DNA from 3 places in the Paenibacillus sp. MY03 genome. Region 1 is predicted to be linked to each of the others. Evidence: predicted binding sites of a transcription regulator. Region 1 holds the regulator's gene; each other region holds the start of a gene.
What was found. Region 1 encodes LexA, which represses DNA repair genes until DNA is damaged. Its sites were predicted from a motif close to CGAACATATGTTCG; they were not measured.
Positions count from the first base shown of each region.

Region 2: ruvC (crossover junction endodeoxyribonuclease RuvC) is a predicted target of LexA. The motif match lies at 1,112-1,125, and genes of this name have one in related genera.
Region 3: parE (DNA topoisomerase IV subunit B) is a predicted target of LexA. The motif match lies at 1,331-1,344, and genes of this name have one in related genera.

Region 1 covers NZ_MXQD01000018.1:116,675-118,878, forward strand. The annotation lists gene B1748_RS17865 (DUF896 domain-containing protein) at 1-199, opposite strand, end outside; gene B1748_RS17870 (LysM peptidoglycan-binding domain-containing protein) at 380-754, opposite strand; gene lexA (transcriptional repressor LexA) at 913-1,536, shown strand; gene B1748_RS17880 (YjfB family protein) at 1,702-1,878, shown strand.
Region 2 covers NZ_MXQD01000004.1:231,286-233,489, forward strand. The annotation lists gene ruvA (Holliday junction branch migration protein RuvA) at 1-493, opposite strand, end outside; gene ruvC (crossover junction endodeoxyribonuclease RuvC) at 490-993, opposite strand; gene B1748_RS03635 (BofC C-terminal domain-containing protein) at 1,345-1,971, opposite strand; gene B1748_RS03640 (LysM peptidoglycan-binding domain-containing protein) at 2,128-2,204, opposite strand, start outside.
Region 3 covers NZ_MXQD01000005.1:4,571-6,774, reverse strand. The annotation lists gene B1748_RS05750 (M14 family metallopeptidase) at 1-1,081, shown strand, start outside; gene parE (DNA topoisomerase IV subunit B) at 1,446-2,204, shown strand, end outside.

The DNA.
Region 1 (2,204 bases):
TGACGCCGCCGTTGCCTTCGTTCTCTTCATCCTCGACAAACTTGATTGTATCAAGCTGTTGCTTGAAGTTGGCTTTGAAGTTGTTCAGATATTTCTGGCGAAGCACATCTCGTTCCTTCAGCTCTTCATCCGTTAAGCCGACGGTTTTGTTTTTGCGGGAAAGCTCGTTGATTCTGGCAATCAGACTATCAAAATCCAATTTCATTACCCCTCTCTCATGTTGCGAACACATTACTCCTACTTTGACATTTTCAATAAGGCATTGTCAAGGCGAAGCCCCCAAACGCAACTAGTTTCTATAATACATAAAAAGAGATCTCCCTAAAGAATGGGAAATCTCTAAGCACTCATTATTAAATATATCGCTATTACAACTCCATCAAATATCAGGAATAATTAACTTCTGACCAGGATGTATCGTCACGTTGTCCAAATTATTGCGATTCTTGATCGAGAAAACAAGATAACCTATATCACTGCCGTTCTTAAACGAACTGGCAATGGACCACAACGTGTCTCCGCTGCCTACCGTCACGACTTGCTCCGATTCGCTTGGCCCCTCAACGACCGTGCTGGAAGCATTTGTACCGATTATAAGAAAGCTGCTGAAAACAAGCGTAAACACGATCAAACTAATCATCAGCTTTGCCATATGCCTGATCAGCCAATGAGGCTGAGCAAGCTCCTTGGTTTCGCGGATATTACCACGGTATATGGAACGGTATGAGCTTGTACTTGGATTCATTATCATCATTGTCAGCACCCCAAACGTTTGTTCTGTTTTTAATTTAACACGAACAAACGTTTCCGTCAACGATAAAATGCGAACGTTTGAGCTTAAGAACTTATGTTTGTACGAACGGCGGTTCTATGCTATAATTTGACACAATAAGATGAATGGAGATGATGAACGTGTCGAAGATTTCCAAACGGCAAAATTCGATCCTTGACTTTATAAAGCAAGAAGTTAAAGAAAAAGGTTATCCCCCTTCCGTACGCGAAATTGCCGAGGCGGTCGGCCTGCTGTCGAGCTCGACGGTACATGGCCATCTGGACCGCCTGGAAAAAAAGGGATTTATCAGACGCGACCCTACGAAACCTCGGGCGATCGAGATTTTGAGCCAGGACGATAATGACAACGTCATCCAGATGCCCGTTACACAAGTTCCTATCGTGGGTAAGGTAACTGCCGGCGTACCGATCACTGCTACGGAGAACATAGAAGACTACTTCCCTCTTCCTGCCCACTATGTTGGCGACAACAACAACGTGTTCATTCTTAACGTTATTGGCGAGAGTATGATCGAAGCCGGCATACATAATGGCGACTACGTCATCGTACGCCAACAGCAGACGGCCAATAACGGAGAGATTGTCGTCGCCATGACAGAAGACGACGAAGCGACCGTCAAAACGTTCTACAAAGAGAAAAATCATATCCGTCTCCAGCCTGAAAACGAGACGATGGAGCCGATTCTTTTGCAGAACGTCACTATTCTCGGCAAGGTCATCGGACTTTTCAGAGATATCCATTAAGCAGCAACGCGGCAACGCCGGTATGGACAAATCCATATCGGCTTTTTTTCGTTCAGATCAAGCAATATGACATCCTGCATCCCCTTTCAAGACTTTGTAAACATACTCCTTTGCTACTAATGGGCGATAACCGTTATGCCGATAAACCATAAGAGGTGTATAGAGGTGGATATCGCAGCTGTCTCGATGGCTATGAGCCAGTCTTCCCTATCCCAGGCCGTCAACATTCAAGTGTTAAACATGGCTAAGGGAAATGCGGAGCTTCAAGGACAGAATCTGGTTCAAATGATGAGCCAAAGCCTTGACCCTAACCTGGGCAAATCTTTGGACATTCGGGTTTAATACGTTAATTTAATTGTATAAAATGTTCCCATTCAAGTCACCCAACACAATACAAAAACCAGCCCGCTCACCATTAAGGTCAGCGGGCTTCCATTTCATTCACAATTGTAAATCTTGTAAATATCCGGTATGCAAGATGAGCGAATTAAAAGTTCATGTTCGAAATGGTAAACAAATTCGCTTAAAAAGTTGGTCCGGGACAGTTCCCGTTATTTTCCTGCAGCATTTCTTTCTTCGCACCAAAAAGCCCGCTAACCATAACGGTCAGCGGGCTTAATTGTCTTAGTACAACGTCCGATATTGATCGCGTTCCCATTGTTGCACTT
Region 2 (2,204 bases), on a different contig from region 1:
CTTCCCATGCCGTTCCGGCTCCTTGCCCGTTACCCGTACCGGCCAAGCCCGGCTCTGCGCCGAAGCCCGCTGCGCTAAGCAGACCTTCGTCGCCGTAACCCGTCAGCTTGTCCTTCAGATCCAGCACCATGCGCTGAGCCGTCTTTTTTCCGATGCCGGGGAGTTTCGTCAGGAACGACAAATTTTCTTGTTGAATCGCGCCCGCGATCGCTTCCGGCCGGCCGGCCGATAAAACGCCGAGCGCTACTCGCGGGCCGATGCCGGATACATCAAGCAGCTTGCGGAACATCGTCTGCTGCTCTCTCGACTCGAAACCGAACAGATGGATCGCATCCTCACGGACATGATGGTGGATATAGACGACTACCGGCTCATTCTTGCCCGCGAACGCATACGGATTCGGCATAAACACGCGATATCCCGTATCTCTGACGTCCATAACGATGTACTCCGTTTCTATATGTACGACCGGACCTCTCAAATAATCGATCATGAACGATTCACCTCGTTGATTTTGTTCGTCAGTACGGCCGAATGGGCATGGCAGATCGCTATGGCAAGCGCGTCCGCTACGTCGTCCGGCTTGGGAACCGCAGACAGCTTAAGGAACATCTTAACCATCTCCTGCACCTGCCTCTTCTCCGCCTTGCCATAGCCGACGACAGCCTGCTTCACTTGCAGCGGCGTATATTCCGCAACGGGAAGTCCCCGCTGGGCCGCCGCCAGAATAATAACGCCGCGAGCCTGTCCAACGGCGAATGCCGTCGTCACGTTGCGGTTGAAGAACAGTTTCTCCACCGCGACGGAATCGGGCTTGTACCGATCCATCAGGGCGCCTGCCGATTCATAAATCTGCACAAGCCTGGTCTCCTGAGGCGTATGAGCCTCCGTTGTAATTGCGCCATATTGCACGGGCGTCAGCTTATGCCCGTTCTTGTCCACGAATCCGAATCCCGCAATGGCTATGCCGGGGTCAATGCCTAATACGCGCAAGCCGCCAACCCCTAACTTATGTAATAACGAAAATATGAGTGCTACGGTTGCAAGCTGCCCTCGCAGCCTTCCCATGTTGCCCGCCCTTCATTATAACAAAAGATACCCGAAATGAGAACGAACGTTTGTTCATTCGCGCTCAAGCGTTTCCCGATTGAGCGGGGGGGAGGGCATTGTCGTATATTTCACCGCTGCCTTGGTAGAACTGCGGCAGCAAGTCTTGTCGGTTAGTCCGGTGCTCTTGCTGGAGCAAGCACAAAAAAAACACTCACCGGTTCAATATCGATGAGTGTTGTTTTGCCGTTCCATTGTGGCAGCGGCCAATTACATATCTGTATAAAACTCGAGTGTTTAATAACCTTGCTTCGCTTCGCCCGTTTCCATCGCATAATCGCTGTAGGTCGACAATACGCTGTTATATTCGTCGATGTCGCTAACCCGAATGCCATCCGAAAGCTGATCCAGTTGGTCCTTCGGCAAGCTGCTCTCCATAAACCGGACATCAAGCTGGAAAAATGTCCGCATCACTTTTTCGTTGCTGGGCTCTCCGTCAAACAACGAGAAATTCCCATTGCGGTCCACGCCGAAGTAAGCATTGGACTTGCATTCGGCCGACAAATCGTCAATCTGCTGCATCACGCGAAGCGTCTGCCCATCCTCATCGAGACTGGTGCGCCATTCCGGATGCTGGCTAAGCAGCTTGATGATCGTCTCGGGTTTCATCAACCCGAGCGGCTCTGTCTCCTCGCCGCAAACGTACAAACGATGCAGCATAACTTGAACCGGAGCATTTCTGTCTTGCAGCATGCGGCTGACGGAAGGTTCGTCGAGGGTTGCTTCGCTCGCGAAACTCGCCGATGCATGCTGCGGCATGACTGCCAGCGAGACGAACAAGACTAGTCCGCCTAACTTCCAGATCGGACGGCGATTTCTTCGTATACGCTTTTTGACTTGCTTCCACAGGCTGAACGTCATCATGAGGAAGCCCCCTTTGGCTGGTGATGATATTTGCCCATAGTGTGCGCCAGAAATGGTTAATTATTCAGACTCCGGAAATACATGAACAACAAAACAAGCCCCTTATCGGAGCTTGCCTGCGTTCAGCATTATGAGGGAACTGCATTTGCCTTTGCTTTAACGGTTCAGCCAAGGGCGGCTGCCGCTAGACGTTCTTTTTTTGGGTCGCGGCGCCACTGTCCGGATAACGGCTT
Region 3 (2,204 bases), on a different contig from region 1:
GGCTGTAGGCGATACCGTTCAGATACCGGGATATATATGGGCAGAACATACGGTTATTGCGGGAGACTCGCTCTGGCGGATAGCGACGATGAACGGCGTATCTGTGGACTTGCTGCTTCAGAGCAATCCCGAGCTGCAGGGCGAGATGTTGTCCATCGGCTCCAAAATAGCGGTTCCTAGACGCGTTACACGGCGCGTCGTGGAAGCCAGGCGTCTTTATGGATACGGTTCCTTGCTCGAGGATATGAACAGGCTGACGGATATTTATCCCTTCCTCGTCCGATCGGACATCGGCACTTCGGTCATGGGCAAGCCAATCCCCGCGTTAGGTATAGGGAACGGCAACAAAAAAATTCATTTTAATGGAAGCATGCACGCCAACGAATGGATTACGACGCCCGTACTCATGCAGTTCCTGAATGATTATTTGCTGTCTTTGACAAATAGTATGGATCTCGGCGGGCTGGCGATGTATCCGCAGTACTTGACGACGACATTGTCCATTGTTCCGATGGTCAATCCCGATGGCGTCAATCTCGTGGTAAGCGGTCCGCCGGATGGAGAGCCGTTTAGAAGCGAAGCGATTGCGATCAATGGCGGGAGCAACGACTTCTCCGGATGGAAAGCGAATATACGCGGCGTAGATCTCAACAAGCAGTTTCCCGCGCTCTGGGAGCGCGATGCCGTTCAAGGTCCTCAGGTCCCTGCTCCGCGAGATTACTCCGGCACAGCGCCGCTAACGGAGCCGGAGGCGCGGAGTCTCGCCGAATTCACGCGCGCCAGCGGGTTTCAGCGCGCCTTGGCGTTTCATACGCAAGGCAAAGTCATATTCTGGGGGTTCGAGGGACTGGAGCCGCCTCAATCCGAGGTGCTAGCGAACGAATTCGCGGCTGTCAGCGGATACGAAGCGGTGCGTAATGCGGACAGCGCAGCCGGCTACAAAGACTGGTTTATCCAGGACTTCCGGCTTCCCGGATTTACCGTGGAGCTTGGCAGCGGCGTTAATCCTCTTCCGATCGAACAATTCGGCGAGATCTATGATTCCGCTCTGAGCATTATGCTTGCAGCCTTGTATATGTAACCCGCGCAAATTTGAAAGCATGCATATAAATCACGGCCAATTCGCTCATCCCGGAAGGGCCTCGATAGAGGTTTTCAAATATTTTTAAGTCGGGGATGCCCAGGCGGCATCCTTTTTTCGCGGATTCGGCATAAGGAGGCGCGGAATTGCGCACTATGGTAACAACTTCATTGCGCCAGGAACATCTGTCATAGACTCGTTCATACTTGTCAAGAACAGACGATTTTAGACGTCAAAATTTTACTTTTGCGAACGTTCGTTTGTTTTTATATAATGGGTAAATTGCAGATTGACTTTACGAATGGATAGTCTTGCTTTAAAATAGCTTGGAGATATTACGAGTATCACGGACTGGGGGAAGCTCATGAGTGAGCAAATGGATGTAATCGCGAACGGAACGGCCGCGGAAGGCAATTATGGGGCCGATGATATACAAGTGCTCGAAGGATTGACAGCTGTCAGGAAACGTCCGGGGATGTACATTGGCAGTACAAGCTTATCCGGCTTGCATCATCTCGTTTGGGAGATCGTGGATAACGCAGTGGACGAACATCTCGCTAAATTCTGTTCCGCGATCGATGTGACGCTGCATAAAAACGGCTCCATTACGGTGTACGACAACGGGAGGGGCATCCCTACCGGCATTCATAAGACAGGTATACCGACGCCGCAAGTCGTATTTACGATCCTGCATGCAGGCGGAAAGTTCGGCGGCGGCGGATACAAGAAGTCCGGCGGTCTTCACGGCGTAGGCGCATCAGTGACAAACGCGCTGTCGGAATGGCTGGAGGTAGAAATCTATCGCGACGGCAAGATACATAGGATGAGATTCGAATATTGGATCGATGACAATGGCAAGGAGCACGTCGGCGAACCCGTCACGGGTCTGGAGGTCATCGGCAACAGCAATCGCACCGGCACGAAAGTAACGTTTAAACCCGATAGCAGAGTATTCCAGAACGGATCGTCGTTCAACTACGATACGCTGGCAGAGCGGCTGCAAGAAATTGCTTTCCTGAACTCCGGGCTTAAAGTGACGATCAAGGATGATCGCAGCGGCAAGGACGACGTCTTTCATTACGAAGGCGGCGCAAGCGAGTTCGTGCAATTTTTGAACGAGGGG